DNA from 2 places in the Stenotrophomonas sp. LMG 10879 genome. Region 2 is predicted to be linked to the other one. Evidence: predicted binding sites of a transcription regulator. Region 2 holds the regulator's gene; the other holds the start of a gene.
The links. The regulator HrcA, encoded in region 2, represses chaperone genes, less so after heat shock. The targets are predictions, from matches to a motif close to TTNGCACTCNNNNNNNNNGAGTGCNAA.

Region 1: CR919_RS13830 (co-chaperone GroES) is a predicted target of HrcA. The motif match lies at 13,303-13,329, and genes of this name have one in related genera.

The regions. Positions count from the first base shown of each region.
Region 1 is NZ_PEJT01000008.1:86,315-102,531, forward strand. Features, by position in the region: gene CR919_RS13780 (histidine kinase) at 1-377, shown strand, start outside; gene CR919_RS13785 (response regulator transcription factor) at 374-1,012, shown strand; gene CR919_RS13790 (arylamine N-acetyltransferase) at 1,028-1,861, opposite strand; gene CR919_RS13795 (methyl-accepting chemotaxis protein) at 2,064-4,601, shown strand; gene CR919_RS13800 (sulfite reductase flavoprotein subunit alpha) at 4,688-7,213, opposite strand; gene CR919_RS13810 (TlpA disulfide reductase family protein) at 7,881-8,441, opposite strand; gene CR919_RS13815 (protein-disulfide reductase DsbD) at 8,438-10,828, opposite strand; gene cutA (divalent-cation tolerance protein CutA) at 10,825-11,163, opposite strand; gene CR919_RS13825 (endonuclease) at 11,232-13,022, opposite strand; gene CR919_RS13830 (co-chaperone GroES) at 13,376-13,663, shown strand; gene groL (chaperonin GroEL) at 13,747-15,396, shown strand; gene CR919_RS13840 (aspartyl protease family protein) at 15,511-16,217, opposite strand, start outside.
Region 2 is NZ_PEJT01000006.1:315,001-331,217, forward strand. Features, by position in the region: gene CR919_RS11945 (LysR family transcriptional regulator) at 1-249, shown strand, start outside; gene recN (DNA repair protein RecN) at 354-2,015, opposite strand; gene hrcA (heat-inducible transcriptional repressor HrcA) at 2,131-3,195, shown strand; gene grpE (nucleotide exchange factor GrpE) at 3,259-3,774, shown strand; gene dnaK (molecular chaperone DnaK) at 3,978-5,903, shown strand; gene dnaJ (molecular chaperone DnaJ) at 6,058-7,191, shown strand; gene CR919_RS11975 (hypothetical protein) at 7,256-7,639, opposite strand; gene CR919_RS11980 (helix-turn-helix transcriptional regulator) at 7,787-8,584, opposite strand; gene CR919_RS11985 (MFS transporter) at 8,658-9,857, shown strand; gene pdxY (pyridoxal kinase) at 10,418-11,326, shown strand; gene CR919_RS12000 (prephenate dehydrogenase) at 11,323-12,447, shown strand; gene CR919_RS12005 (hypothetical protein) at 12,613-12,807, opposite strand; gene CR919_RS12010 (ABC transporter transmembrane domain-containing protein) at 12,876-14,654, opposite strand; gene CR919_RS12015 (YigZ family protein) at 14,647-15,243, opposite strand; gene CR919_RS12020 (hypothetical protein) at 15,278-16,217, opposite strand, start outside.

The sequences.
Region 1 (16,217 bases), on a different contig from region 2:
ATGATCGTGGCCTGGACCTCGACACCGCGCTGCACGCGCTGGCTGCGCCATTCCCACGCCCGCGCCTGCAGGTGCAGATTGCCGAAGGCCTGCGGGTGACCGACCCGCAGCTGGCCGAGACGGTGCTGCGCCTGGTCCAGGAAGCATTGACCAATGCCGCACGCCACGCCGATGCCGGCACCGTGTGGTTGACGATGACCGAAGAGGATTCCCGCTTGCGTGTTGATATCCGCGATGACGGCCAGCGTGCTGAGCGCATCAGCGAAGGCAATGGCATTGCTGGTATGCGCGAGCGTCTGGCCGTGATGCAGGGCGAGCTGCAGCTTGCGCGCACCGAGCAGGGCGGCATGCACCTGATTGCACGGTTGCCGGCATGAGCACCGCGGCGATCCGCATCGCACTGGCCGACGACCAGGCACTGGTGCGCGCCGGCCTGCGCGCGTTGCTGCAGGGGCTGGGGATGCAGGTGGTGCTGGAAGCCGAGGATGGCCAGGCACTGCTGCAGGGGCTTGCCACGCACCAGGTGGACGTGGTGCTCAGCGATATCCGCATGCCCGGCCTGGATGGCATCGAGGCACTGCGCCAGCTGCGTGCGCGTGGCGACAGAACGCCCTGCCTGCTGCTGACCACCTTCGACGAGAGTGACCTGCTGCTGCGTGCCAGCGAGGCCGGCGCGCAGGGTTTCCTGCTCAAGGACGCAGCGCCGGCAGACCTACGCGAGGCCATTGAGCGGGTCGCTGCCGGCCAGACGCTGCTGTTGCCGGTCAGCACCGAACCGGTACGGGCACGTTATCGATTCCATGACGAAGCGCCGCCCAGCGATACCTTCGGTGAACGCGAAGTGGCGATCCTGCGGTTGCTGGCCGGTGGCTACAGCAACAAGGAAATCGCGCGCAGCCTGTTCCTGGCCGAGGGCACGGTGAAGAACTATGTATCCAGCCTGCTGGACAAGCTGGGTACGCGTGATCGCACCCGTGCGGTGCTGAAGGCGATCACCCTGCGCATCATCTGAGCGCCGACAACGGCGCTACACGGACGCGGCCCGCGACCGCTGCAGCCAGTCGGCGATGGCCGGATCCAATCGCGGATCATCCGGAAGGCGCATGCCGAAGCCCTGCTGCAGCACCTCGCGCACGTCCTGTACATCACGCAGCGGGCGCTTGGCCGGCACCTGGCCCGGGCGATATTCGGTGTAGTTGCCGCTGCCGATGGTGCGTCGCCAATCCGGTCCGGTCAATGATGCACGCAGTTGGCCAGGGAAGCTCGACTGCGGATGCGTACACACATACCAGTTGCCTACCTCGTTATCGATCGGCGCCGGTGCCTGCAGGTCGAAACGGTACAGCGGCCGCCAGTCGTCACCGGCCTCAGAGGCGAGCATGTAGTCGCCATCCTCCAGCCGCTGCACGCGGTAGCGCTCATGCGGTGTGTCCTGGACTGCGGTCTCATGCAGGCGCAGTGGCACGGTCGGGGTCAGGCTGCCGAAGCCGGTATCGACCAGCCAGTCCTCGCCCAGCAGATGCACCCGCAGCAGCAGGTGCGTACGCGCGGTCAGCTCGCCATCGGCGGCTGACAACAGCACACGTGCGCTCAGTGGTCGCGCATCGAAACCCAGGGCCTGCAGCAGGGCCAGGAACGCGCCATTGAGTTCGAAGCAGTAGCCACCGCGCTGCGCGTGCAGCAGCTTGTGCTGGACGCTGTCCAGGTCGATGGCGACCGCGTCGCGCAGCAGGCTGGTCAGGGTCTCGAACGGCAGCAGGGCGTTGTGGCGCTGCTGCAGCAGGGTCAGCCCGGCCAGGGTAAGCGGTGGTGGGGCATCCAGCTGCAGTCGCTGCAGGTAACGGGAGACGTCGACGGACATGGCAGGCACCACGGGCAGGGGCCTCCACTGTGCTACCGCAACCGGGGTTGAGGTCAAGCGCGGCGCGCCGGTGTCATCCCCCGGTCGCCTGCGGCCGGTACAACAGCGACGACTGGCCACTGCCCGCGGCAGGATTCAATCCACCGCTAAAGTTCTGTTGAAACCGGCCGATACAGGTGCGTCCTTCCGCCTGGAGCCTGTCATGTCGGCCGTCGTTCCCCACCTTCGGTCCCTGCGTAGCCGCGTTGTCGGGTTGCGTTCCCGTTTCCCTGGCCTGCTGCGCTGGCTGCAGCCACATCGACTCGGCGTTGCCGACAAGCTCAAGGCGACGTTGCTGGTCTGCAGCCTGGGCCTGGTGGCCATTGCCGCCGTCCATGCCTGGACCAGCCATGCGAGTACGCAGGCGGCACGTGACCAGGCCAGCTACCAGCACGGCAGTGACCGCGTTGCTTCGCTGGCGGCGCGGGTGGCCGAGGCCCGGCGACTGCAGACCCAGTATGCGCGCAGTTTCGATGCTGCGGACCGCAGCCAGTTGCTGGCCACGCAGCAGATGTTGAAGCAGGACCTGCAGGCGTTGCGCGGCATGCCGATGGATGCGGGCCGGCGCAAGGCGCTGCAGGCGATGGCCGAGGCGGTCGATGCCTTCTCACAGGGCATCGCCGCATTGTTCGAGCGGGTGGATGAGATGGGACGCGGCGATGCCGGCCTGGCCGCGCAGCTGCAGCAGGCGGCCGACGCGCTGCAGGCGCAGGTGGATGCGCTGGAGCGGCCAGCGCTGTCCCTGCATGTGCAGCGGATGCGGCGCCAGGAAGCGTTGCTGCTGCTCGATGGCGATTCCACCCACGCCGATCGTGCCAGCGAAGAAAAGCTGCCCTTCGACCTGGCATTGGCTGGCCTGCCCGCCGAGGTGCAGGAACGCGTACGCAATGGCATGGAGGCCTACCAGGCTGCATTGCTGGGCTATACCGCCGCGCGCGTCGGCCTGGACGTGGAGGCGCAGTCGCTGCTCGAGACCGCGGCGGCCGTCGGCCCGGCACTGGCCGCGTTCCAGCAGGCCCAGGTTGCGGCACTGGAACAGGCACAACTGCGCCAGCGATCGGGCGCAAGGATGGCCAGCGTGCTGTTCGTGGCTACCCTGCTGCTGGTGGCCGGTGTGCTGATCACCAGCCTGGTGCTGGTGGTACGCGCGGTGCGTCGGCCGATCCAGGACACCCTGCGCTTTGCAGGCGATATCGCGGATGATCGGCTCGACACCACGCTGCGCGTGCACAACGCCAACGATGAGATCGGTCAGCTCGCGCAGCGCCTCGTCGACATGCAGCAGCGCCTGCGTGCGCGGACCGAGACCGAACGCGCGTTGGCACGCGGCAACACGCGCGTGCGGCAGGCGCTGGACAGCGCCCAGACCGGCCTGATGGTGGTTGATGCGGAAGGGCGGGTGGCCTACGCCAACCCGGCGCTGCTGCAGTTGCTGGATCTTTCCGCAGAGACATTGCTCGGCAGTGACGCGGTCCGCCTGCATCCGGCGCTGGCGGGACTGATCGGCGTCCGTCAGCGCGAAGAGCGTGAGATCGGCCACGCCGGCACCCGCTACCAGTTGATCGCCAATGCCATTGTCGAGGACGAGCACTTCCTTGGTGTCGCGGTGGAATGGCGCAGCCGCGCGCTGGAAACGCTGCTGGAAACCGAAGTGGCGGCGCTGGTTGATGCGGCAGCGCATGGCGAACTGCAGGGGCGCATCGCGCTGGACGGCAAGCAGGGCTTCGTGCGCACGCTGTCGACCAGCATCAACCGCCTGCTGTCCACCTTCGAGACCAACCTGGGCGACCTGCAGTCGCTGCTGGCCGCGCTGGCACGCGGTGACCTGAGCGTGCGCATGGAGGGTGACCTGCAGGGCGTGTTCGCGCGCATGCGGGATGATGCCAACGCCACTGTCGCGCAGCTGGGCCACATCGTCACCCGTATCCAGCAGGCCACTGTGCGCCTGGATGTGGGCGTGGGCGAGATCGTTGCCGGCCATCACGATCTTTCCCAGCGCACGGAACAGCAGGCAGCCAACCTGGAAGAAACCGCAGCATCCATGCATGAGCTGACCAACACCGTCGGCCGCAATGCCGACGCCGCGGGGCGTGCTGACGGACTGGTACGCGACGCCGCCAGGGTTGCCGAGCGCGGCGGCACTGCGGTCGGCCAGGTGGTGGCGACCATGCAGGGCATCAGCGCGTCGTCGCGGCGCATCGGCGACATCATCCAGCTGATCGATGGCATCGCCTTCCAGACCAATATCCTGGCCCTCAACGCGGCAGTGGAGGCCGCGCGTGCAGGCGAGCAGGGCCGCAGCTTCGCGGTGGTGGCGGCCGAAGTGCGCCTGCTGGCGCAGCGCAGTGCGGATGCGGCCAAGCAGATCAAGGGGCTGATCGAGGATTCGGTGGCGCGGGTCGGTCAAGGCAGTACGCAGGCCGAGCAGGCGGGCACGACGATGGACGAGATCGTCAGCAGCGTGCAGCAGTTGGCCGGGCTGCTGGCCGGTATCCGCAGTGCCTCGCACGAACAGCATGCGGGCATCGCCCAGGTGAACCAGACCATCGTGCAGATGGAGGCCAGCACGCAGCGCAATGCGAGCCTGGTGGAAGAAGCCGGCGCATCGACCGCGCAGATGCAGGCCCAGGTGCAGGCGCTGGCCGAAGCGGTGGGCGTGTTCCGAATACAGCCCGAGCGTCGGGCGCGGGCGGCGGCGTGATGGCCTGATCGCCTTCGCCGGGCGTGGCCCGGCGCTACCGTTGAAACCCAGGGCGGGTAGCGCCGGGCCATACCCGGCGAACGGACTCAATACACGTCGCGCCGGTAACGTCCGTTCTCAAGCAGCGTTTCCACCGCGTCATCGCCCAGCGCCTCGCGCAGCACCTGGTCCACGCCTTCGGCCATGCCGTGCAGCGATCCACAGACATGGATCACCGCACCGCGTGCCAGCCACGCGTGCAGCTCATCCACCGCGGCGCGCAGTCGATGCTGCACGTAGCTGCCATCGTCGACGTCACGCGAATACGCCTGATCCAACCGCCGCAGGTGTGCGTCAGCCTGCCATCGGATGATGTCCTCGGCGAACAGGAAGTCGTGCGCGCGCTGGCGCTCGCCGAACAGCAGCCAATGACCGTGCTCACCGTGATGCGCCGCTTCGCGCAGCAGGCTGCGCAGGCCGGCGATGCCCGTGCCATTGCCGATCAGCACCATCGGTGCACCTGGCTGCCGATGGAAGCCCGGGTTGCGATGCACGCGGGCCGCAACTGCACCGTCCAACGGCGCATGCAGCGCCAGCCAGCCCGAGCCCAGGCCGGCGCGGCCGGCTGCGTCGCGGACCAGCCGCACCACCAGCTCCACTTCGCCATCGGCGGCGCAGGAGGCGATGGAGTACTCACGCCCGGGCAGTGACGGCAGGCCTGACAGCCACAGCCCTGCATCCTGCACCTGCAATGCGTTGCCGGGTTCGGGCAGCACCCGTTCGCTGGCCAGTTCCAGCAGCGTTCTGGTACCACCGTCGATCAGTACCGGTTGCAGGGGATCCAGGCCATGCGCCCGAAGCACCGCGTGCACATGCATCGCGTCGTGGCGTGGTGCGATCTGCAGGATGTCGCCTGCCTGCCAATCGACATCAGCCGGCGGTGCCAGGCGGATCTTCCAGATCTGGCCACCGACGCTGCCGGTGTTGAGCAGGCTGCGGCCGAGCAGACGCCAGTCATGCATCACCGTGGCCGCTGGCAGCGCGTTGTCATCGGTGTCGATGCCGGTCAGTCCGGCCAGCTGCAGCTGCCACTGGCGCAGTGCCGTCACCGAAGCCGCATCGACATCGATTCGCGCGAACAACGGCTGTGCACCCGCGCGCGTCAGCCAGTCATCCATCTGCATGCCGAACCCGCAGAACCGTTCGTACTGGTGGTCACCCAGCGCGAGCATGCCGTAACGCAGCCCGGCAAGGTCCGGCAGCTGTGCCAGCAGCTGGCGTGCGCTGCGCCGTGCGTTTTCCGGGGGTTCGCCATCACCGAAGGTGCTGAGCACGAACAGCGCCTGTGTGGTGGCCTGCAGCTGCGTGGCAGTCATGCGCGCAAGCGGCAGTACCTGCACCCCGTGGCCGGCCGCCTGCAGCTGTGCCGCCGCACGCCAGGCCAACTGTTCGGCCAGGCCGCTCTGGCTGGCATGCACCACCAGCCACGGCGTGCCGCCGGCGTGGCGTGCTGCTGCCGGAACGGTCTGCCGCAGCGCGCGCGCGGCGCGCTGGCCGCGGCGTCGGTCCAGGTACAACAGCCAGCCGGTGATGAAGAACAGGCACATGCCCAGGCTGCTGAGCATCACCACGATACGTCCGGGCATGCCGAAGAAGCTGCCCGAGTGCAGAGCGAACATGCTGGTGGTGAGCTGGCCGCCGGCCCCCTGGCGCGCGTAGGGGCGCGCGTCGAGAACCGCGCCGGTGGCCGGGTCGAGCTGCAGCAGGTCATGTGCGCGGTCATGGTGGCCGCCGCGCTGCGCGGGATCAGCCGACATCACCCGCACGTTGAGTGCTTGGCCGGGCTTCTCCGGCAGCCGCAGGTCGATGAAGCCCTGGCGCACGCCGGGCAGCGCATACAGCGTGGCCTCGACGTTGTGCAGATCGAGGGACAGATCGGTGGCGAGTGTGTGCTTGGCGGGGGGCGCGACACCCAGCAGCTGGGTCAGCCCGTTGCGGTACCAGTCGAACGACCACCACAACCCGGTCAGCGCGCTCATCAGGTAGATCAGCAGCACCCAGGTGCCGATCACCGAATGCAGGCTCCACAGGAAGCCGCGGCCCGTGCGCGCCCACTCCACCGCCAACCAGCTGCGCCAGTGCCACCAGCGACGTGGCCAGCGCAGGTACAACCCGGACAGGGTGAAGAACAGCAGGGCGATCGCGCAGCTGCCAGTGATCCACGAGCCGCGCTCGCCGGCAACCAGATGACGGTGCAGGTCCTCGACGAAATCGAAGAAGGCCTGCCCGCGCAGCGCGCTGAAGCGCTCGCCGCTGTAGGGGTCGAAATACACCCAGTGGTCCTTGCCACCGGCAAAGCGCGCAACAGACGGCCGCTGGCCGCTGGCATCCACCCGCAGCCGCTGCAGCGGCCGCTCGCTGCCCGCCTGCAGCAACGGCACCAGTTCACTCAACGCGAGCGGCTGCTGGTTGTCGGCATGGTGTTCGGCGATGGCGGCGAAGCCGGGATTGGCTGCGCGCAGCAGCTCATCCTCGAACGACAGGACGGCACCACTCAGGCCCATCACGGCCAGGATGGCGCCAGCGCTGATGCCCAGCAGCCAGTGCAGTTGGAACAGGACGTTCTTGAACATCGGGATCGAGGGCCGTCGAGGCTGCCGCCCGCATCCTGCGCAACAGCAAATGAGAATTAATCTCGTAATTCTCCGGGGCTCGGGCCGCTGCGGTCAAGGAGGGTTTGCCGGCAGGGCTGCGCCCTGCACCCGCAGAGGCCGGGGCCACTGCAACAGCAACAGCAACAGCCGAAGCTGGCTTCCTGTGGGGAGGCGGGGTGGGTCCGGTTGCGGGGGACGCCGTGAATCCGTCCCTGGAGGCTTGGGCGCGCCATCCATGGCGCTTACACCCCCGCAACCGGACCCACCCCGCCTTCGACAGTTTTCCGCGATCTGTCGGAATGGCGTTCTGTGTTGCTGTTGGTGGTTGTCGACCTTGGTCGACACGTAGATCCACGCCATGCGTGGATGCTCTTCGTTCAATTGTCGAAATCTTCGATTTCAATGGAGATTCATCCACGCATGGCGTGGATCTACTGGCCACCGGAAATCTGTCAGAGGTGGGGCGGTGTCGGAGTGCGGGGTGTCCGCGGCATGGATGCCGCGGCCAAGCCTACAAGGACGTACTTGCGGCGTCCCCGCAATCCGACACCGCCCCGCCATCCCACGGAAGCCCGCTGTTGCCGTTGCTTCGGCTGTTGCTGTTGCTTGAGAGCATCTGCAGGTGCAGGGCGCAGCCCTGCCGACCTTACTTCGTCCAGCCTTCGATCTCGCCGTGCGCGAACGGGCCGAGCTTGGCCTTCACCATCCGTCCCTGCGCATCGAACAGCACGCTGTAGGGCAGCAGGCCCTGCGCGTTGCCCAACTGCACGCTGGCATCGCGTGGGCCGGGGGTGTCGAGGACGATGGGATAGCCCACCGGCACCCGCTGCAGGAAATCGCGCACGCCGTCCGGCGTATCCAGCGCCAGGCCCAACACCTGTACGCCGTGCGCGCCCTGGCCCTCGGCAAAGCGGGCCAGTTCGGGCATCTCTTCCACGCACGGGCCGCACCAGCTGGCCCAGACATTGACCAGCAATGGCCGGCCGTTGAAACGTTCGCGGATATCCAGCGCGTTGCCGTCTGCATCGGGCAGGACCAGCGCCGGCAGCGGATCACCGGGGCGCAGCATCGGCAGCGCTGGCGGTGATACGGCAGCAGGCGCTGCGGTTTGCGCCGCCGGCGCCGGCGTCAGCCGATTGCCCGCCCACAAGCCAAGCCCGGCAGCCAGCACCGCTGTCCACAGCAGTGCTGGCCGTTGCCACTTCATCGCGCGGTACGCAGCAACGCTTCTTCCACCAGCGCCTGGGTCAGCAGGGTCGGCAGCACCGTCGGCGGTGCGCCGGGGCCGTACACCACGTACAGCGGCACGCCCACGGCCTTGTGCTCATCCAGGAACGCGGTGATCTGCGGGTCCACATTGGTGTAGTCGCCACGCATGTACACCGCGTTGGTGCGCTTGAGCAGTTCCTTGAACTCCGGGCGCGACAGCACCGCGCGTTCGTTGGCCTTGCAGCTCACGCACCAGTCGGCGGTCATGTTGACGAACACCACGCGGTTGTCGGCGCGCAGGCGGTCCAGCATCTGCGGCGAGTAGTCCACCACGTTCTCGCTGCTCGCCTGAGCGGCGCGTGCCGGCGGTGCCAGCTGGGTCACGCCCCACACCGGCACCAGCGCGGCAATCACCAGCAGCACGCCCAGCAGCCCGGCCGCGCGCTGGCTGCGCCAGCGGCTGCGCTCGAACAGCCACAGGCCACCGGTGAGCAGCAGCAGGCCACCCAGCGCCAGCGCCATGCCATCCACGCCGCGCTGCTTGCCCAGCACCCACAGCAGCCACAACGCAGCGGCGTACATCGGGAAGGCCAGCACGTGCTTCAGGGTTTCCATCCACTGGCCCGGCTTGGGCAGGCGACGGGCCAGCGCCGGCACGAAGCCGATCAGCAGGAACGGCAGGGCCAGGCCCAGGCCGAGGAACAGGAATACCAGCATCGCCGCGATCGGCGGCGCCACGAAGGCATAGGCCACCGCCGGGCCGAAGAACGGACCCACGCAGGCACTGCCGACCACGCAGGCCAGCACGCCGGTGAAGAAGTCGCCGGCCGGGCCACTGCGTCGTGCCAGCGACTGGCCGAAGTTGCCGATGCCGCCGCCCATGGTGAACACGCCGGACAGGCTCAGGCCCACCGCGAACATGATGTAGGCCAACGCCGCGACCACGCCGGGATGCTGCAGCTGGAAACCGATGCCGACCGCGTTGCCCAGCATGCGCAGGCCGACCATCAGCGCGCCGATCACCGCGAAGGCGACCAGCACGCCCAGCGTGTACCACATGGCATGGCTGCGGGCGCGCTCGGGGCTTTCGCCGCTCTGCGCCAGGCTCAGCACCTTCAACGAGAGGATCGGCAGCACGCAGGGCATCAGATTCAGCACCAGGCCTCCGCCCAGCGCCAGCAGCAGTACCCACAACAGCGAGCTGTCGGTTTTCGGCACGCGGCTGGGGGCTTTGGTACGCAGTGCATTGTCCTGCTGCGCATCAGCGGCGAAGGCATCGCGCGCGCCGCTGCTGGCGTCGGCAGCACCGGTGTTGGCCGGCGTGTCGTTGGGTACGGTCGGCAGCAGGCGCAGCGGCGTGCCGTTGGCGCCCTCACGGGTGCTGGCAGCGGCCGAAGGCGGCAGCGAGCGGATCACTTCGTCGCGTGCGGCAGGCGCATCGCCGGTGGCGTTGGCCTTGCCGGCCGGGATCGACAACTTCACCCGCCGGGTCATCGGCGGGTAGCAGATGCCATCGGTCTGGCAACCCTGGAAGGTCACCACCAGCGTGCTGTCGACGGCCTCGGCGCGGCTGCGGCGCAGCGGCACCGGCACTTCCACCTGGTTGAAATAGACCGCCACATCACCGAAGTGCTCATCGCGGTGCGACTGCGCCGCCGGCCAACGCGGCTTGTCGGCCAGTACCCCGGTGCTGCCTTCCAGCTTCAGCGAGGTGCGATCGCGATACAGGTAATAGCCCGGCGCCGGGCTGAAGCGCAGCAGCAGCGTGTTGCCATCGCTGGCGATGGCATCGAAGCCGAATGCCTGTTCCGACGGCAGCGGCAGCGCCTGGCTGTTGCTGGTGCCCGGCAGGCGCAGGCCACCGTTGCTGCCGGCACCGGCCAGCGGATTGTTGAACGCACTGGCGCCGGTGGCGCGCGCGGTTGGCAGCGCAGCAGCCGCACCGCCCGCGCCGGGCAGGGTCACCTGCACCACGCGCTTCTGCGGCGGGTAGCACACACCGGCATCGGCGCAGCCCTGGTAACGCACTTCCAGGCTGATGGTGCCGGCGGCATCGGTGGGCGCACCGGGCAGGGTGGCCTGCAGGCGCTCACGGTAGGTCTCCACCTCACCGAAGAAATCGTCGTGGTGCTTCTTGCCTGCGGGCATCTGCAGCGCGGCGGCATTGAAGGCCGGGTCGGCTTTCACCGTGGTGCGGTGGCGATACAGGTAGTAGCCGGGGGCGATCTTGAACTGCAGTTGGATCTGGCCACGTTCGGGCGCGCTGGCGGTCAGCGCGAACGCCTGGTCCACCGGCAGCAGATCTTTTTCATCCAGCGCGAAGGCCGGCAACGAAAGCCACAACAGGGCGCACAAGGCGGCGCCACGCGCAATCAGAGTCTTCAATCAGTGTCCTCCCGGGTCTGTGCCCGGATCCAGTCCAGATACGCCGGCAGGCCGGCCCGGGTTTCGACCGCGATGCACTCCGGGAGTTCATACGGATGCAGTTCGACGATCCGGGCGATGGCTTCATCGACACGGCTTGCGGTGGTCTTCACCAGCAGTTGCAGTTCGGCGTCGGTGGTCACCTCGCCCTGCCAGCGGTACGTCGACTGTGCGCCGTCCAGGCGGGTGACGCAGGCGGCCAGGTGCTCGGCGACCAGCGCGTGCGCGATGCGCTCGGCACTGGCCCGGTCCGGGCAGGTGGTCAACAGCAGCAGGACGGGATCGACGTTCGACATGACCGTCGAGTATAGGGCCGTCGCCGGGGCAGGGCCCGGCGACGGCAGTGGACCGCAGCGTTGCGCGGTCAGTTGGCCAGCTGGCAGGTGGCCGGCTTGGCCGAGGTGAACAGGGCCGGGGTGGCCCACTCGGGGTGGTCGATGAACGGGTTGCGGTTGCCTTGGAACGAGTAGATCACGTCATTGCGCGCCTGCTCGGCGGCATCCGGCGGATCGGACAGGTGCCAGTCGATCAGGGTCGACAGCAGCCCCATGTAGGCCGGCGAACTGCTGGTCTTGACGATCTTGCTGCGGTCGTCGGTCAGTTCCAGGTCCGGTTCGGACTGGCCGGTGGCCGCATCCTTGCCCCCTTCATAGCGGATGGCCATGTACATCACGGCACGTGCCATGTCGCCCTTGCGATGGCCCCACACCTCGAAGGTACCGGCATTGCCATCCGGCGTGCGCACCCAGTTCGAATTGCCCGGGTAACCACCGCTGCCGCCGCCGTGGCCGTTGTTGGCCTCGGTGGCACGCTCGCCACAGTTGGCATCGCACTTGCCGAACGGCTTGTTGCCGCGGTCGGCGTTCCACTGTGCGTCGGTCAGGTACAGCATGTGGGTGTCGGTGTAGGGCGCGTACGGCAGGCCCTTGTCGCCGGTGGTGCTGGCAAAGCCCAGCGAATTGGGCCAGGTGTGCTCGCGGTTGTACTTCAGGCCACCGCCGCTGCCGGCACGGTCGGTCACCTTGGTGTAGCTGCGGTTGCGATAGGCATCGAGGATCCGGCCGCTGTTGTTCGGATCTTCGTCGGCGATCTCCAGGATGGTCCAGGTGCTGGTGCCCGAGCCGCTGTACGGATACGCGGTGTGGCCCTTGATGGTGGCGTGCAGCGAGCAGCGCAGCTGGCTGGGGCTGCTGGTGTTGACCTTCGAGTAATAGCCCGCCGGGCCGCCGGGATTGCCCGGGTCCGGATTGCCGGTGGTGGTGGCCACGGTGAAGGCGATGCGGCTGTCGGTCGCCGGGCGGGCACCCTGCGCATCGGTGATGCGTGCGGCACGGATGTCGAAGCGGCAGGCTTCACCGGCGACCAGCGCGGTGTTGGTCGACAGCTTCACGCTCTTGCCGCTGGCCGGCCAGGTCAGCGGCACGCTGCCGGAAGTGCCGCAGGTCAATGCGAAGGCGCCGCTGGCGAGGTTGACCGTCTCGCTGAACACCACTTCCAGGTCGGCGGCGGCAGGGAAGGTGCTGCTGCCCTGTGCCGGCGTGGTGGTGGACACCGACGGCGGCGTGTTCGGGCCCGGGGTGCCACCGCCGCTGAAGGTCTGGTTGTTGTTGCAGCTGCCGAAGGTCTGCCTGGCCGATTCGGCCCAGGTGAAGTGCGCGTACTGGCTGCCGCTGCCGGTCAGCTGCAGCGAGGTGCCCGCCGCGGTGCTGTTGGTTTCGGCAACCGGAATGTTCTGGCTGGTCATGCCGGCGGCGGGGCCACCGGAGGCGGTGATCGCGCCCTCGTAGCTGAGGAACTGGACCACCTTGCCACTGGCGTCGACCAGGGCGATGCCGTCGTTGGGGCCGTTCTGCAGGCCGTTGGTGGGGTAGGTGACCACGGCCAGGGTGGCGCTGCCGCAGCTGGCGGCGGTTCCCGCCGGTACCGCGTTGTTGGCGTAGACCGTGGCGGCCGACGGATTGCTGCCGTTGTAGAGGTACAGGCGGTAGCCGGACAGGTCCTCGCCGGCGGTGGCGACCACTTCGATGGCTTCGCCGACGTCACCGGCAGCGGTGCTGTCGTCGTAGTGCAGTTCGTTGATGAAGACCTCGGCCTGGGCCGGCGCGGCAGCCAGTGCCAGCAGGCAGGCGGCGGCGAGCGGGGACAGCAATCGCATCGACTACTCCTTGTGATTGGGAATGCCGGGCCACCCTAAAGCCGATCTGGTGACACTTTGTCGTAAATGAACGCCAGATATCTGACAGTGAGACGGCGGTCACCAAATGCCCGCGATTTCCCCCTTGGCTTGCCGCGTCGCATCCCTATAAAGGCGTCCGCGCAGGAATGGAGCGCCGCCGGGTCTCCGCAGAAAAATTTCGGCGGCGGGCCTTGAAAGGCCTCCGGAGGTCTCCATCTCTGTCGTGCTCCCGACCTGTCGGGCTTTTTCACGCGCGTTGCTGGCAGTCGCCTGGTGCGAGTGCTAACATCGCCGGACTTTTTCAGACCAATCAATAACTTAAGAGGTCCCACATGAGCATCAAGCCGCTGCACGACCGCGTTGTGGTCAAGCCGATCGAAGCCGACGAAGTTTCCGCCGGTGGCATCCTGATCCCGGACTCCGCCAAGGAAAAGTCCACCAAGGGTGAAGTCGTGGCCGTGGGCCCGGGCAAGCCGCTGGACAACGGCACCGTGCGCGCGCCGTCGCTGAAGGTCGGTGACAAGGTCATCTACGGCCAGTACGCCGGCAGCTCCTACAAGAGCGAAGGCGTCGAGTACAAGGTCCTGCGCGAAGACGACGTGCTCGCCGTCATCGGCTGAGCGTCGGCGCGACCTGCTTCATACCCTGATTCCAAACACCCAGCCGCCGGGCATGGCCCGGCGCTACCAATGAGGTAACTGCAATGGCTGCCAAGGATATTCGTTTCGGTGAAGACGCCCGTTCGCGCATGGTGCGCGGCGTCAACGTTCTCGCCAATGCCGTCAAGGCCACCCTGGGCCCGAAGGGCCGCAACGTCGTGCTCGAGAAGAGCTTCGGCGCCCCGACCATCACCAAGGACGGCGTGTCCGTCGCCAAGGAAATCGAACTGGCTGACAAGTTCGAGAACATGGGCGCGCAGATGGTGAAGGAAGTCGCGTCGCGTACCAACGACGACGCCGGCGACGGCACCACCACCGCCACCGTGCTGGCCCAGGCCCTGATCCGCGAAGGCGCCAAGGCTGTTGCTGCCGGCATGAACCCGATGGACCTCAAGCGCGGTATCGACAAGGCCGTCGTGGCCGCCGTCGCCGAGCTGAAGAACATCTCCAAGCCGACCGCTGACGACAAGGCCATTGCCCAGGTCGGCACGATCTCGGCCAACTCGGACGAGTCGATCGGCCAGATCATCGCCAACGCGATGAAGGAAGTCGGCAAGGAAGGCGTGATCACCGTTGAAGAAGGCTCGGGCCTGGACAACGAGCTGGACGTGGTCAAGGGCATGCAGTTCGACCGCGGCTACCTGTCCCCGTACTTCATCAACAACCAGCAGTCGCAGACCGCTGACCTGGATGACCCGTACATCCTGCTGCACGACAAGAAGATCTCCAACGTCCGTGACCTGCTGCCGGTGCTGGAAGGCGTCGCCAAGGCCGGCAAGCCGCTGCTGATCGTTGCCGAGGAAGTCGAAGGCGAAGCGCTGGCGACCCTGGTGGTCAACACCATCCGCGGCATCGTCAAGGTCGTGGCCGTCAAGGCACCGGGCTTCGGCGACCGTCGCAAGGCGATGCTGGAAGACATGGCCGTGCTGACCGGCGGCACCGTGATCTCCGAGGAAGTCGGCCTGTCGCTGGAAAAGGCCACCATCAAGGACCTGGGCCGCGCCAAGAAGGTGCAGGTTTCCAAGGAAAACACCACCATCATCGATGGCGTGGGTGACAAGGCTGCGGTCGATTCGCGCGTTGCGCAGATCAAGACCCAGATCGAAGACACCTCCTCGGACTACGACCGCGAGAAGCTGCAGGAGCGCGTGGCCAAGCTGGCCGGTGGCGTTGCAGTGATCAAGGTCGGCGCTTCGACCGAAATCGAAATGAAGGAAAAGAAGGATCGCGTCGACGACGCCCTGCACGCGACCCGTGCGGCCGTTGAAGAAGGCGTGGTTCCGGGCGGCGGCGTTGCCCTGGTCCGTGCGGTCTCCGCGCTGGCTGGCCTGAAGGGTGCCAACGAAGACCAGAACCACGGCATCCAGATCGCCCTGCGCGCGATGGAAGCTCCGCTGCGCGAAATCGTCGCCAACGCTGGCGAAGAGCCGTCGGTCATCGTCAACAAGGTCAAGGAAGGCACCGGCAGCTTCGGCTACAACGCCGCCACCGGCGAGTTCGGTGACATGCTGCAGTTCGGCATCCTGGACCCGACCAAGGTGACCCGTTCGGCGCTGCAGAACGCAGCCTCGATCGCTGGCCTGATGATCACCACCGAAGCCATGGTTGCCGACGCTCCGAAGAAGGACGAGCCGGCCATGGGTGGCGCTGGTGGCATGGGCGGCATGGGTGGCATGGGCGGCATGGACTTCTAAGTCCCGCTGCGCCGGTAGCTGCCGACCCAGGTCGGCACGCTTCCCTGCTGCAATGAAAAACCCCGCCGCAAGGCGGGGTTTTTTTGTGGGCGATGATCGGTGTTCGCTGCGCAACTACCGGGCAGTTGCGGGAGTGTCCTGCAGCTGCGGCTTTTCACTGCGACGCAGGCAGATCCACTCGGCGCCGCTGCCGATCTGCACGCGGGTATCTGTCATGGCATCAGCGCCCAGAATCAACGCGGGCCGTTCTTTCAGTCCCAGCGAGGCAAACACCGGCAATTCACTGATGCGCACTTCCTGCGTCGGGTGTTCCCAGCTGCCCATGCGCAGTCCCGGCAAGGGCGCCAGCCAGGTTTCCACCACCCGTTCGCCGAGGCCCTGCGTACCTTTGGCGCGGACGGTCACTCGTGCGTCGCTGCCGTCGGTGCGAAAACCGAGTGCTGCAGCGGCGGCTGCATTGAGCACCGTCTGTGCCGCGCCGGTGTCGACAACCGCAATGACCTCGACGTCGGTACCGGGCACCTGCATCTGCACGAAGCCGAAGCGCTGCATGCTGGCATCGCGCACGGGCAGGGCATTGCGCAGGCATGCGTCATCGTGCACCAGCGATCCGGGCGGCTGCAGCAGCACCTGCTGCGCGGCGATGTCATAGGTGGTGTCGAAGCGGCTGGTGACATCGTTGCCGAGAATGCCGTCGATGCGGCGGCCAGTCCTGCCGGCAAGCCTGCTCAGATCGGTCTGCAGCATCGCAGCGTCAAAGGCGAAGGTGCCCAGGTGCCAGCTCGCGTTACGGGTGCGCCGCAGTACCGTGCTGCGGTCGG
Region 2 (16,217 bases):
GCCAGCAATGGCGATGCACTGCGTCAGCTGGTGCTGGGCGGGCTGGGCATGGCCCGGTTGGCGGCGTTCCAGGTGCAGGCCGACATCGCGGCAGGACGGTTGTTGCCGGTGCTGGAGGACGCCAACCCGGGCGACCTGGAAGAGGTGCACGCCGTGTTCCTGGGGCAGGGTGGTTACCTGCCGCTGCGGGTGCGCGCGTTCCTCGATTTCCTGGTGGAAACGGTGGATCTGGCGCGACCGCTGGGGTGACATGCGCCGCGCTGCCGCGCGGAAGCCGAGCATGGGCTCGGCTCTACACGTCGGTTCCGTTCGAGATTCCTGTAGAGCCGAGCCCACGCTCGGCGCCACCAGCCTCAGGCCTGCAGCAGCTTGCGCGCGGCGGCGCGGGCTTCCTTGCTCACTTCCACGCCACCGAGCATGCGCGCCAGCTCTTCCTCGCGCGCCTTGGTGTCCAGCTTCTCCACCGCGCTCTGGGTCATGCCTTCCACCGGCGCCTTGCTGACCCGGTAGTGCGCGTGACCCTTGGAGGCGACCTGCGGCAGGTGGGTCACGCACAGCACCTGACGCTTCTCGCCGAGCGCGCGCAGCTTCTGCCCGACGATATCGGCCACCGCGCCACCGATGCCGGAGTCGACTTCGTCGAACACCATGGTCGGTACCGCGTCGAGGTCGAGCGCGGCCACTTCGATGGCCAGCGAAATGCGTGACAGCTCGCCACCGGAAGCGACCTTGCGCAGCGCACGCGGTGGCTGGCCAGCATTGGCCGCCACCAGGAATTCAACGCGCTCGGCGCCCTGCGGGTCCGGCTTGCCGCTGTCCTGCGGCTCCAGTTCGATCAGGAACTGGCCGCCGCCCATGCCCAGCTCGGCGATGATGCCGGTGGTGGTGGCCGACAGTTCGGCAGCAGCGGTGCGGCGGCTGCTGGTCAGCACCGCGGCCTCGACGCGCCAGGCCGCTGCGGCCTTTTCAATCTCGCCGGCCAGTCGCTGCAGGCGCTCGTCGGCGCCACGCAGCTGTTCCACTTCGGCGTGCATGCGCTCGCGCTGCATACCCAGCTCATCCATCGGCACGCGGTGCTTGCGGGCCAGATCGTGCAGGCGGCCCAGACGGCGCTCGTTCTCCTCGAACTGGTCCGGATCGGCGTCCAGGTCGTCATGCACCCTGTCGAGCAGGGCCAGGGCTTCGTGCAGCTGGATGGAGGCGCTGTCAATCAAGGCATCGACATCGCCCAGCCGCGGGTCATGTTCGGCCACCCTGGCCAGCTCATGCCGCACCTGCTGCAGCAGATCGAGCGCCGAGTGGCCTTCGTCGCCGTTGAGCTGGTCCGAAGCTGCCTGGCAGGCGGCCAACAAGGCGCTGGCGTGCGCCTGACGGCGATGGCTGGCGCCGAGCGCGGTGATCGACTCCGGTTCCAGATCCTCACGGTCCAGTTCGCGCAGCTGGTGTTCGAGGAAGCCGATGCGGTCACTCACATCGCCCTGTTGCGACAGTGCCAGGGATTCATCGACCAGCGCCTGCCAGGTGGCGGCAGCACGGCGCACCTGGCGGCGTTCGCTTTCGTTGCGGGCATAGGCGTCCAGCAGGGCCAGCTGCGACGGACGCGTCAGCAGGGCCTGCTGCTCGTGCTGGCCATGGATCTCCACCAGCAGGCCGGCCAGGTCGGCCAGTTGCGCCAGGGTGACCGGGCGGCCGTTGATCCACGAGCGTGAGCCGCCGTCGGCGCGGATCACACGGCGCAGCTGGCACTGGTCGTCATCGTCCAGCTCGTTGCTGGCCAGCCACTGGCGGGCGGCCTGCAGCTGGTCCAGCGCGAACTCGGCCGACAGTTCGGCCCTGGCAGCGCCATGGCGGACCACGCCACTGTCGGCGCGCAGGCCGGACAGGAAGCCCAGCGCGTCGACCATCAGCGACTTGCCCGCGCCGGTCTCGCCTGAAACCACGGTCATGCCCGGCCCGAACTCCAGTTCGGTGGCGCGGACGACGGCGAAATCCTTGATTGAAAGATGTCTGAGCATGGGTAAGGGGGTGTCTGCAGCCGCGCAACGCTAGCACGCGCGGCGGGGTCGTCCAATGACTTGCCAAGGGGATGCGTCGCCATTATCTAATGTCCCTGTCTCACAGGTTGATTCCATGCACGGTTCTCCCGACCAACTTGCCCCGCGCGCGCGGCACCTGCTGCGCACGCTGATCGCGCGCTACATCCAGGACGGCGAACCCGTGGGCTCGCAGACGCTGGCGCGCGTGGCCGGCCTGGAGGTCAGCCCGGCCACCATCCGCAACATCCTTGGCGACCTGGAAGACCTGGGCCTGCTGGCCTCGCCGCATACCTCGGCGGGGCGGATTCCGACCGCGCATGGCTATCGGGTGTTCGTCGACAGCCTGCTGCAGATGCAGCCGCCGGGCGAGGGTGAGCTGGCCCGGCTGCGTCAGGAGCTGGCCGGAGGCGGCAGTACCCAGGCCCTGCTCGGCAGCGCCTCGGAGCTGCTGTCGGCGATGAGTCATTTCGTTGGCGTGGTCAGCGCCCCGCGGCGCGAGCAGTTCGCCTTCCGCCAGATCGATTTCGTGGCGCTGGATGGGCGCCGGGTGCTGGCGATCCTGGTGTTTGCCGACAACGAGGTGCAGAACCGGGTGATCGAGACCCGCCAGGACTTCGCGCCGGGGCAGCTGGAGCAGGTGGCCAACTACCTCAATGCCCACTTCGCCGGACTGCCCCTGGCCGAGATCCGCACGCGCCTGCTGCTGGAGCTGCGCGACGCGCGGTCCGAGCTGGAACAGGTGCTGGCGCACAGCATCGAGCTGGCCGAGCAGGCCCTGCAGCCGCCGGCCGATGACATGCTGGTGGCCGGCCAGACCCGCCTGATGGGGGTGCAGGACCTGTCCGACCTGGAGCGCCTGCGCGAGCTGTTCGAGCTGTTCTCCAGCAAGCGCGAGATCCTGCAGCTGCTGGAGCGGACCATCCAGGCCCCCGGCGTGCGCATCTTCATCGGCGAAGAAACCGGCGTGGTGCCCCTGCAGGGCGTCTCGCTGGTCACCGCGCCGTACACCGCCAATGGCCAGGTACTGGGCGTGCTGGGCGTGATCGGGCCGAAACGGATGGCCTACGACCGCATGATCCCGCTGGTCCAGGCCACCGCCGATGTGCTCGGTGCGGCCTTTTCGCCCGGCGGGCGAACTCCGGGTGCATCGGACGCTTGAAACGCAGCATCCCGCCCACACTAGGGTGGGTGGAGGCGGAGAGTGACCGCCAGGGACCCAGACATGAATCAAGATCAGCCAGACATCGCCGCCCAGCAGGCCGCCGCCGACGCAGCTGCCGCCGAGGGCGTCAACGAACAGATCGAACAGCTCCGTGCCGAAGTGGAGCAGGTCAAGGCCGAAGCGCTGCGAGAGCGCGCCGACCTGGACAACCAGCGCAAGCGCGTGGCCCGCGACATCGAACAGGCGCGCAAGTTCGCCAACGAGAAGCTGCTGGGCGAGCTGCTGCCGGTATTCGACAGCCTGGATGCCGGCCTCAAGGCCGCCGGCGACGATGCCCATCCGCTTCGCGAAGGCCTGGAGCTGACCTACAAGCAGCTGCTGAAGGTTGCTGGTGACAACGGCCTGGTGCTGTTGGACCCGACCGGCCAGCCGTTCAACCCGGAACACCACCAGGCGATCAGCCAGGTCGCGGCCCCCGGCGCCGCCCCGGGCAGCGTGGTGACCGTGTTCCAGAAGGGTTACCTGCTCAACGAGCGCCTGCTGCGACCGGCGCTGGTGGTGGTTGCCGCCGATTGACCCCGCGCGCCGGGCCCGGCCTGGCGAGGGTGTCCGTGCCCCGGACGGGGCATCGGCACGACCGACGCTGAACGTGTTGAGCGAACGGAAACACAGCGTTCGGGGGATGGCTTGAATGTTCCACGAGCCTCCCCCACATCCCATTCATCCACCGGCCGAACGGCCGGACTGACAAAAACAACATCCTTCAAGGAGTCTCCCCCATGGGCAAGATCATTGGTATCGACCTCGGCACCACCAACTCGTGCGTGGCGATCATGGACGGCGGCAAGGCCCGCGTCATCGAAAATTCGGAAGGCGATCGCACCACCCCGTCGATCGTCGCCTACACCAAGGACGGCGAAGTCCTGGTCGGTGCCTCGGCCAAGCGCCAGGCCGTGACCAACCCGAAGAACACCTTCTACGCTGTGAAGCGCCTGATCGGCCGCAAGTTCACCGACGCCGAAGTGCAGAAGGACATCGCGCACGTCCCGTACAGCATCCTGGCCCATGACAATGGCGATGCCTGGGTGGCCACCAGCGATGCCAAGAAGATGGCGCCGCAGGAAATCTCGGCCAAGGTGCTGGAGAAGATGAAGAAGACCGCCGAGGACTTCCTCGGTGAGAAGGTCACCGAAGCGGTCATCACCGTGCCGGCCTACTTCAACGACAGCCAGCGCCAGGCGACCAAGGACGCCGGCCGCATCGCCGGTCTGGACGTCAAGCGCATCATCAACGAGCCGACTGCGGCCGCGCTGGCCTATGGCCTGGACAAGGGCGACAACAAGGATCGCAAGATCGTTGTGTACGACCTGGGCGGCGGCACCTTCGACGTCTCGGTGATCGAGATCGCCAACGTCGACGGCGAGAAGCAGTTCGAAGTGCTGGCCACCAACGGCGACACCTTCCTGGGTGGCGAAGACTTCGACAACCGCGTCATCGAGTACCTGGTTGAAGAGTTCAACAAGGACCAGGGCATCGACCTGCGCAAGGATCCGCTGGCCCTGCAGCGCCTGAAGGATGCTGCCGAGCGCGCCAAGATCGAGCTGTCCAGCGCCCAGCAGACCGAAGTGAACCTGCCGTACGTCACCGCTGACGCGTCGGGTCCGAAGCACCTGAACATCAAGCTGACCCGCGCCAAACTGGAATCGCTGGTGGAAGAGCTGATCAAGAAGTCGATCGAGCCGTGCCGCGTCGCGTTGAATGACGCCGGCCTGCGTTCGAGCGACATCAGCGAAGTGATCCTGGTCGGTGGCCAGACCCGCATGCCGAAGGTGCAGCAGGCGGTCACCGAGTTCTTCGGCAAGGAGCCGCGCAAGGACGTCAACCCGGACGAAGCCGTGGCACTGGGTGCTGCGATCCAGGGTGGCGTGCTCGGCGGCGACGTCAAGGACGTGCTGCTGCTGGACGTGACCCCGCTGTCGCTGGGCATCGAAACCATGGGCGGTGTGTTCACCAAGATCATCGAGAAGAACACCACCATCCCGACCAAGGCCTCGCAGGTGTTCTCCACCGCCGAGGACAACCAGTCGGCCGTGACCGTGCACGTGCTGCAGGGTGAGCGCGAACAGGCCCGCTTCAACAAGTCGCTGGCCAAGTTCGACCTGTCCGGCATCGAGCCGGCCCCGCGTGGCCTGCCGCAGGTGGAAGTGTCCTTCGACATCGACGCCAACGGCATCCTGCACGTGTCGGCCAAGGACAAGAAGACCAACAAGGAACAGAAGGTCGAGATCAAGGCCGGTTCGGGCCTGTCCGAGGAAGAGATCGCACGCATGGTCGCCGACGCGGAAGCCAACCGCGAAGAAGACAAGAAGTTCCAGGAGCTGGTGCAGGCCCGCAACCAGGCCGATGCCCTGATCCACGGCACCCGCAGCGCGATCACCGAGCACGGCAGCAAGGTCGGTGGCGAAGTGATCGGCAAGGTTGAAGCGGCCCTGGCCGACCTGGAAACCGCGATGAAGGGTGACGACAAGGCACAGATCGAAGCCAAGTCGAAGGTGCTGGAAGAAGCTGGCCAGTCGCTGTTCGCTGCCGCTTCGGCCGACCAGGGCGGTGCTGCCCCGGGCGCCGACGCCGGCAATGCGGGCAAGGCGCAGGATGACGTGGTGGACGCCGAGTTCACCGAAGTCAAGGACGACAAGAAGTCCTGATCCGGACCGACGCGGGACGCTGCTTACCAGCGTCCCGTTGTCGCATCAGGGTCCTGACCGCCCTCTGGCGTGTCGGGGCGCCCGACGCAAGAGCGGACCTGGTTCCGCTCTTCCGCTTTGACGAATCCCGACTTTCCGGAATGCGATCCACGATATGAGCAAGCGCGATTACTACGAAGTGCTGGGCGTTGCCCGCACCGCCACCGACGAAGAACTGAAGAAGTCCTATCGTCGTTGCGCGATGAAATTCCACCCGGACCGCAACCCGGGTGATGCGGCGGCCGAAGCCTCCTTCAAGGAGTGCAAGGAAGCCTACGAAGTACTGTCCGACGGCAACAAGCGCCGCATGTACGACAGCCATGGCCACGCCGCGTTCGAACACGGCATGGGCGGTGGCGGTGGTGGTCCGGGCGGCCCGGACATGAACGACATTTTCGGCGACATCTTCGGCAACATCTTTGGTGGTGCCGGCGGCGGCGGTCCACGCCAGGCGCGTCGCGGCGCCGACATCGGCTACGTGATGGAGCTGGACCTGGAAGAAGCGGTGCGTGGCGTCGAACGCCGCATCGAGATTCCGACCCTGGCCGAATGTGGCGACTGCGATGGCAGCGGCTCGGAAGACGGCAAGGTCGAGACCTGCAACGTCTGCCATGGTCGCGGCCAGGTGCGCATCCAGCGTGGCATCTTCGCCATGCAGCAGGCCTGCCACAACTGCGGCGGCCGTGGCCAGATCATCGCCAAGCCCTGCAAGACCTGCCACGGCAACGGCCGTGTCGAGGAAGACAAGGTGCTGTCGGTGAAGGTACCGGCAGGCGTGGATACCGGTGACCGCATCCGCCTGGCGGGTGAGGGCGAGGCCGGTCCGGCCGGTACGCCGCCGGGCGATCTGTACGTGGAAGTGCGCGTGCGTGAGCACCACATCTTCCAGCGCGACGGCGACGACCTGCACTGCGAAGTGCCGATCCGCATTTCGCAGGCCGCACTGGGTGACACCGTGCGCGTGGCCACCCTCGGTGGTGAGGCGGAAATCCGCATTCCGGCCGAGACCCAGACCGGCAAGCTGTTCCGCCTGCGCGGCAAGGGTGTGCGTTCGGTGCGCAGCCGCAGCGAAGGCGACCTGTACTGCCGCGTGGTGGTGGAGACGCCGGTCAACCTCACCAGCGACCAGCGCAAGCTGCTGGAACAGTTCGAAGCCACCTTCAACGGCGAGGATGCGCGCAAGCATTCGCCGAAGTCGGCGACCTTCATCGACGGCGTCAAGGGCTTCTGGGATCGGATGACGTCCTGATCTGTCAACGGACATGTTGAACGACAGCGCCGGGCTCTGCCCGGCGTTTTCGTTTGTGGCTGTTTTACAGGATTTCCCAATCGGCTTTTCCGTACAGCCGGCGCCCCTCGAACAGAAGCGTTCCGCGATCACCCACTACATCCAGTTCGAACCAAGGGTGGCCATCCCGTTTTTTGGGCCGGATGTAGAAGCGCTTCTGGGCACGGTTCATTTCGACGTAGTACGGGTTCCGCGGGGCGGCATCCTTGGGCTGTCCCTTCCAACGAACATGGATGTAGCCATCGTCGCTTCGACCTTGGATCTCGAGAAAGAAATGAAAACCGTCCTTCTGTTCATCCGAGTAGAAACGGAACTGCGTGCCGCTCGCATATGCGGATGGTTGCATTGCCGTCAGGGCCAGCAACACAGCAACCGCAAGCCATCGGCTGATACTCCATGCCTTCGTCACAAGTGCTTCCTCTTCCGTGAGGTGCTATCGGAACATGGGTGCGGTTGCGAAAATGAGACGGACTTTCCACTTGTATCCTGACAAGCAGAATCCCTACCTGTAGGTGGCGCAGTAGATCCACGCCATGCGTGGATGCCGTTCAACGGCTCAACGGAAAAATGCTGCCGGCGTCTGCCCCAGCTGGCGCTTGAACATGCTGGTGAACGCACTCGGGCTGTCATAGCCCATCGCCAGCGCCACGTCGATCACCTTCTCGCCGCGGGCCAGCCGTTCCATCGCGGCCAGCAGGCGCGCCTGTTGCCGCCACTGGCCGAAGGTCATGCCCAGTTCGCTGGCGAAGTGGCGCTGGATGGTTTTGACGTCGATCGCCAACGCCTGCGCCCAGTCCTGCAGGGTCGCCTCGTCGCCGGGATGCTTCTGGATGTGCTGGCAGATCCTGTGCAGGCGCGGGTCGACGGGCTCGGGCAGGTGCAACGGCAATACGTCCATGCGGTGCAGCTCATCGAGCATCAGTCGCACTACGCGGCCGTCGCGGCTGTCTTCTTCATGCGGTCCGTCGATCAGGATGGCCGCCTGCAGCAGCTCGCGCAGCAGCGGCGCCACCTGCACGGCGAAGGGCTCGGCGGGCAGCTGCGGGGCGAACGCCGGTTCGATGTACAGGCTGCGCATGTGCACCTCGGCGATGCAGTCCACCGCATGCGCCATGCCCGCCGGCATCCAGATGGCACGGGTGGAGGGCACCACCCAGCGGCCGACTTCCGACCGCACCACCATCAACCCGGACATGGAATAGACCAGCTGGTGTCGGCGGTGCTTGTGTGCCGAGATGTGGGTGCCGGCACGGTAGTCGCGCGCGCGGCAGGTGACCGGGCGATGCACCGGCACCTCGTTCCACGGCGCGGTTTCGCGGACAGGGCAGGGGGTGTCCTTTTTGCGATAGGCCATGACCAGAACGCGGCAGAAGGGAGTGGAAGGCCACCGTAGCATGCACGGCTCGCCCCCATCCTGACCGTGCGCAATGTCGACTCTGGCTTCTCCCACCGTATCCGCCCGCCCCGTATCGCCCGGAGTGCTGGCGGCGATCTCCAGCTCGCACATGGTCAACGACATGATGCAGTCGCTGATCCTGGCCATCTATCCGGTGATCAAGGGTGGCTTCAATCTCAGCTTTACCCAGATCGGTCTGATCACGCTGACCTACCAGCTGACCGCCTCGATCTTCCAGCCGCTGGTCGGCCTTGCCACCGACCGCCGGCCGGCCCCGTACTCCCTGCCGATCGGCATGGCCTCGACCTTGTGCGGCATGTTGCTGCTCGGCTTTGCGCCCAATTACGCGATGGTGCTGCTGGCCGCCGCGCTGGTCGGCATCGGTTCGGCCATCTTTCATCCGGAAGCCTCGCGCATCGCGCGCCTGGCCTCCGGCGGCCGTCATGGCCTGGCGCAGTCGGTGTTCCAGGTGGGCGGCAACTTCGGTACGGCGCTGGGGCCGCTGATCGCCGCCGCGGTGATCGTGCCCTACGGCCAGCATTCCGCATCGTGGTTTGCCGGTGCAGCGTTGATCGGCATTGCCCTGCTGACCTATGTCGGCCGCTGGTACTCGCTGCATCTGGGGGCTCCTCGCCCCGCAGCACAGGGTGTGATCGCCGCACGCCATCCGCCGCGCACGATCGCCCGGGTGCTGGCGATCCTGCTGGTGCTGATCTTCAGCAAGTATTTCTACATGGCCAGCATCGGCAGCTATTTCACCTTCTACCTGATGCATCATTTCGGCATTCCGGTGGCGCAGGCGCAGCTGCATCTGTTCGCCTTCCTGGTGGCGTCCGCGGCGGGCGGTTTCTTTGGTGGGCCGCTGGGTGATCGTATTGGTCGCAAGCCGATCATCTGGGCCTCGATCCTGGGCGTGGCACCGTTCGCGCTGATGCTGCCGCATGCCGATCTGCTGTGGACCACGATACTGGCTGTGCTGATCGGCTTCGTGCTGTCTTCCGCGTTCTCGGCCATCGTGGTGTACGCACAGGAAATGATGCCGCATCGGATCGGCATGGTTTCCGGGTTGTTCTTCGGCTTCGCCTTCGGCATGGGCGGCCTCGGCGCGGCGGTGCTGGGGCTGTTGGCCGACAAGACCAGCATCGAATTCGTCTACCAGCTCACCGCGTTCCTGCCGTTGCTGGGCATCGTGGCGGCATGGTTGCCGTCGTCCAGGCCTGCTGCGCACTGAGGGGGCTCTTCTGCAGGGCTGCGCCCTGCACCCGCCGATGCCAGGGCAATGGCGACAGCCAAAGCAACAGCGGGCATTCCGTGGGATGGCGGGGTGGGTCCGGTTGCGGGGGACGCCGTAAATACGTCCCTGTAGGCTTGGCCGCGGCATCCATGCCGCGGACACCCCCGCAACCGGACCCACCCCGCCTTCGACAGATTTCTGCTGCTGTTGGTGGGTGTCGACCTTGGTCGACACGTAGATCCACGCCATGCGTGGATGCTCTTTGATCAATTGTCGAAATATTCGATTTCGATGGAGATTCATCCACGCATGGCGTGGATCTACTGCTCGCGGGGAACTGTCGAAGGCGGGGCACTGTGGGTTTGCGGGGTGTGAGCCGCATGGATGCGGCGACCAAGCCTCCATGGACGGATTCACGGCGTCCCCGCAAACCCACAGTGCCCCGCCATCCCTCGGAGTACCGCTGTTGCTGTTGCTGTTGCCGTGGCTTTGGCCGTTGCCTCTGCAGGTGCAGGGCGCAGCCCTGCCGAAAACCCCCTTGGGCGTAGAATGCGGGCATGAGCGAATCCCTCGACAACCACCTGGTCCACGGCCGCCGCCAGCGGCCCGACGGCCCTTCGCCGATCGATGTCATTTCGGTCCAATCACAACTGGTCTACGGCCATGCCGGCAACAGCGCCGCGCTGCCGCCGATGCGCGCGCTCGGTGTGCGCGTGGCCTCGATCCCGACCACGCTGCTGAGCAATGCGCCGTTCTACGAGACCACCCGTGGCCGAGTGCTGCCCAGTGACTGGTTCGCCGACCTGCTGCTCGGCACGCGCGAACGTGGTCTTCCGCAACGGGCGAAAATGCTGGTGTCCGGCTACTTCGGCAGCGCCGCCAATGGTGCCGCGTTTGCTGATTGGCTGGACGAGATCCTGCCGGCATGCCCGCAGCTGCGCTACTGCCTGGACCCGGTGATCGGCGATACCCACACCGGTCCCTACGTGGAGCCAGGCCTGGAGGCGATCTTCGCTGAACGCCTGCTGCCGCATGCCTGGCTGGTCACCCCGAATGCGTTCGAACTCGGTCGCCTGACCGGCATGCCGGCGTTGGCCGAAGCCGATGCCATCGCCGCCTCGCGTGCGCTGCTGGCGCGCGGTCCGCAATGGGTGCTGGCCCACAGCGTCGGCGGCAATCCGGGCGAGCTGGTGACGTTGGCGGTAGGTCGCGAGGAAACCTGGCGCTGGACCTCGCCGCTGCTGCCGGTCGACGTGGCGGGCACCGGCGACGTGCTGATGTCGCTGATGGTGTCCTTCCTGCTGCGCGGTGAGCCGATGCAGATGGCCATCTCGCGTGCCATCGCCGGCACCCACGCGGCGCTGGAGGCAACCCTGGCCCATGGCTTCGAGGAGTTCGACGTGATCGCGGCCGCACCGGCGGCACTGGCCGACGGGATGCGCTTCCGCGCCGAACGGCTGGCATGAGCGGGCTGCACGAGCGCACGCCGCGCACGGTCGGCATCGTCGGCAGTGCCGGCGCCTACGGGCGCTGGCTGACCCGGTTCTTCGAACAGCACATGCAGGTGCGGGTGATCGGCCACGATCCGGCCGATCCAGATTCGCATGCGCCGGAGCAGTTGCTGGAACAGGCCGATGTGCTGGTGTTCTCCGCACCGATCCGGCACACGTCCGCGTTGATCGCCGAGTACGCGCGCCTGTCGGCTGGCCGCGAGCAGGAACGCTTGTGGCTGGATGTGACCTCGGTGAAGGAAGCGCCGGTGCAGGCGATGCTGGCCTCGCGCGCCGAGGTGGTGGGCCTGCATCCGATGACCGCGCCGCCCAAGGCGCCGACCCTGAAGGGCCGGGTGATGGTGATCTGCGAGGCCCGGCTGCAGCAGTGGCGGCCCTGGGTCGACGCGTTGTGCCAGGCGCTGCAGGCAGAGTGCGTGCGGGCCACGCCACAGCACCACGACCAGATGATGGCGCTGGTGCAGGCCATGGTGCATGCGAGCCATCTGGCCCAGGCGGGTGTGCTGCGCGAGTACCAGCCGCAGTTGGGCACGCTGGCGGCGATGCTGCCGTATCGGTCGGCCTCGTTCGAGCTGGATACCGCGATCATCTCGCGCATCCTGTCGTTGAATCCGGCGATCTATGAAGACATCCAGTTCGGCAATCCCTATGTGGCGCCGATGCTGCAACGGTTGATCGGCCAGTTGCAGACCCTGCAGGCGCAGGTAGGGCAGGGCGACGATGCTGCGCGTGGCGCATTCCGCGAACACCTGCTGGGGGCCAACAGGACTGCCTTCGGCGATCAGGCACTGGCCGCGGGAAACTACACCTTCGAACGCGTCGGCTATCTGCTGGCCGACTTGACCGAGCGCAACGCCCTGTCGGTGCATCTGCCTGAAGACCGCGCGGGTTCGTTGCGCGAACTGCTCAACGTGTTCGAGCAGCATGGCATCAGCCTGGCCTCGATCCATTCCTCGCGCACGCCGGCCGGTGAGGTGCATTTCCGTATCGGCTTCGTGGCGGGCAGCGAGCCAGAGGCTATCGCCGCCGCCGCCGCCGAGGTGGATGCCAGCGGGATCGGCCGGGTGCTCGCATAGAACATTCATCCACAGGGCGTGTGGATGGCTTCTGCGCAAACATGTGGATAACCGGCTGCAGGCCTTGGCAGGCAAGGTTGTCAAGATGGTTGGTCAAAAAATGACCAACCTTTTTTGATGGAACCAACGGCTGAGCCAAACGTGGCTCGGCGCTGCAGCGGAACGCTAGATCGACAACCTGACCTCACCACCGCTGGTCGTGAATTCGCGGCCGTTGCGCACCAGCTGGCGGCCGTCGTCGAGTTCATAACGTGGCGTCGTCTCGGAACCGTGCCCGCTGCCGCTGGCCTCGGGCTTGAACTCGATGATGATGTGGCTTTCGCCATTGCTGTCGACAGCAGGGAACTGACGGAACGACATGGTGGACCTCCCTCAGCGGTTGTTCGCTACGCTGCCAGAGTGATCCGGCCGGTGTTAGCCGGCCGTCATCAATCGATGAACTGCAGGCGTGCAAGCTCGGCATACAGGCCGCCTTCAGCCAGCAGCTGCGCATGCGTGCCCTCGGCCACGATGCGGCCATGATCCATCACCACGATGCGGTCGGCCTTGAGCACGGTCGCCAGCCGGTGGGCGATGACCACCGTGGTGCGCCCGGCCATCAATCGTTCCAGTGCCTGCTGCACGCCATGCTCGCTCTGCGCGTCCAGCGCGCTGGTGGCTTCGTCGAGCAGCAGGATCGGTGCGTCCTTCAGCAAGGCACGGGCGATCGCCACACGTTGTTGTTGGCCACCGGACAGGCGGGCACCGCGCTCGCCCAGTTCGCTGTCGTAACCCTGCGGCAGTGCACGCAGGAAGGCGTCGGCCTCGGCGGCACGGGCTGCCTCTTCCACTTCGGCGTCGCTGGCATCCAGCCGGCCATAGCGGATGTTGTCGCGTGCGCTGGCGGCGAACAACGTCGGCTGCTGCGGCACCAGCGCAAGCTGTGCGCGAAGCGCGGCCGGATCGACGTCGCGCACATCGATGCCGTCCACGCAGATGCGCCCGGCGGCCGGATCGTGGAAGCGCAGCAGCATCGACAGCACCGTGCTCTTGCCGGCGCCTGAGGGGCCGACCAGAGCGACGGTTTCACCCGGTCGCACGTGCAGGTTGAAATGGTCCAGTGCGGCCTGGTCCGGTCGCTGCGGGTAGTTGAACACCACGTCGTCGAAGTGGATTTCGCCACGCAGTGGCTGCGGCAGCGCACGCGGCGTGGCCGGCGCACGGATCTCGATGTCTTCCTGCAGCAGCTCGCCGATGCGGCCCATGCCGCCGGACGCGCGCTGCAGTTCGTTCCACACTTCGGCCAAGGCACCGACCGAGCCGCCGCCGATCAGTGCGTACAGCACGAACTGACCCAGCGTGCCGGCGCTGAGGCGCCCGTCGATGACGTCGTGCGCGCCCAGCCACAACACGCCGACAATCGCGCCGAACACCAGCAGGATGGCACTGGCGGTGACCAGCGACTGCGCTCCGATGCGCCGGCGTGCGGCGCGGATCGCATCGCCCAGCGCATGGTCGAAACGGCCGCGTTCATAAGGTTCGCGCGCATGCGCCTGCACCGTGCGCACCGCGCCCAGCGTTTCGCTGGCCAGGCTGTTGGCATCGGCGATGCGGTCCTGGCTGCTGCGGGCGACAACGCGCAGTTTGCGCGCGCCGATGATGATCGGCAGCACCGCCAGCGGAATGCCGAGCAGCGACCAGGCGGCCAGCCGTGGGCTGGTGACGAACAGCATCGCCAGGCTGCCGACCACGGTGACGCTGCTGCGCAGCGCCACGGACATGGTCGAGCCGACCACGCTGCGCAGCAGTTCGCTGTCGGCGGTCAGGCGCGACACCAGTTCGCCGCTGCGGCTGCGGTCGTGGAAGCCAGCGCCGAGCTGGATCAGGTGCGCGTAGAGGCGGCTGCGCAGATCCGCCACGACCTTCTCGCCGAGCAGCGAAACAAAGTAGAAACGCGCGGCCGTCGCCAGCGCCAGCACCACAGCCACCAGCATCAGCAGCGCAAAGGCACGGTTGATCTGGCCGCCGCTGCTGAAGCCGTGGTCGATCATCTGCTTCACGGCCGGCGGCAGGCTCAGGGTCGCCGCCGAAGAAACGGCCAGGGCCAGCAGCCAGGCGCTGAACAAGCCGCTGTGGCGGCGCACGAACGGCCACAGCGTACGCAGGCTGCCCAGTCGGCGCAGCGGCGGGGTGGCCGGGTCGGAGGCCGGTGCGTCCTTGTCAGTCATCGAGGCGGTCATCTTGGATACGGATACGATCACGGGTGGCGTCGCGCAGGCGGATTTTCAATGCGTCGACCTGGTCGGCGGGCAATTCCACCCGCAATCTCACGCCATTGGCATCGAACTGTTCATCGCGCTTTTCGGCGGCATGGGCGGGCAGGGCCGCGTGCAGTGCGCCCAGATCCTCGAATCCGGCCAGCAGCTGCAGCCGCGCCATCGCGACCAGCGGCAGGCGTGGCGCGGTGCGCAGGCATTCGGCAGCGGCGCCGCCGTACGCGCGGACCAGGCCACCGGCGCCCAGCTTGATGCCGCCGAACCAACGGGTGACCACCACCATCACCCGGTCGAATCCCTGGCCATCAATGGCGGCCAGGATCGGCCGGCCAGCGGTGCCGGCCGGTTCGCCATCGTCGCTGGAGCGATAGTCCTGGCCGTGCCGGTAGGCCCAGCAGTTGTGGGTCGCATCGGCCACGGCCACCTCCTGCAGAAAGGCCAGCGCAGCAGACGCACCCTCGATCGGCGCGGCATGCGCGATGAAGCGGCTGTGCTTGACGTCGAGGGTGTAGCTGACCGGTTGGGCGAGGGTATCGGGCATTCCCTTCATTCTACGGGCTTGCCGTCGACGTGCCTCAGTCGTCCAGCAATGGCCGCACATCCTTTGGCAGTCGCGCCTCGGGATAGGTCTGCAGGTAGCGCTCCAGGCTCGCCCTGGCCAGGTCGCGCTGGCCGGAATCGCGACGCTCGCGGATCTTCTGCAGCCATTGCCGGCGGGGCAGCCCGGCATCGGCCTGCACTTCGGCCTGTACGGCCTCCGCGCTGAGGCCTGCATCGCTGGCGCGGCGCATGACGCCCGGTGCGGTTCTGCCGGCCGCGTCCTGCTTGGCCGCGGTGAGTGCGATGCGGTCTTCGGCCGTGGCCTGTGCGGAAGACGTTGATTCCGCCGTCGCCGCCGTGGCCTTGCGCGCCCTCATCGCCGCGGCAGGAACCGCAGGCGCGGATGCAGGCGCAGGCACCGAATAGGCTTCCGGTGCGGCTGGCGCTGCCGCGGGCATCGCAGGCGCGACGAACGCTGTGTCGGCGGTGGGCGCAGGTGGCGGTGCCGGCGCCATCATCGGAGCAGGTGCCTGTCGGGGCATGGCGGGCGCGGGTTTCGGCACGTCTGCGATGGCCGCCGCCGAAGCAGGTGCTGCCTCAGCGGGCGCAGATCCAGGTGCTGCTGTCGGTGCCGGTGCCGGTGGCGGTGCCGTCTCGGCGGAGGCGACATCGGCGGCTGCGCTGTCGGCGGCCATGCCTTCGGCGCTCGCATCGGCTGCCATTTCCTGTGCAGCCGGCGCGGTGGCAACCGCCTCCGCAGGGGCCGACGGCGGTTCTGGACGCATCTGCCACGCAATGCCGACGGCGAACACCGTCGATGCGGCTACGCCGAATACGGCCGGCCAGCGGCGGCGCGGGCGCAGCGTACGCGGTGCGGCCGGCAGCAGAGTCGCCTCAGGGGCCGGCGCCTCCACGGCCGCACGCGCGGCGGCCAGAATCGCCGCGTCCAGCGCCGGCGGAGGGCTCTGTTCGGCG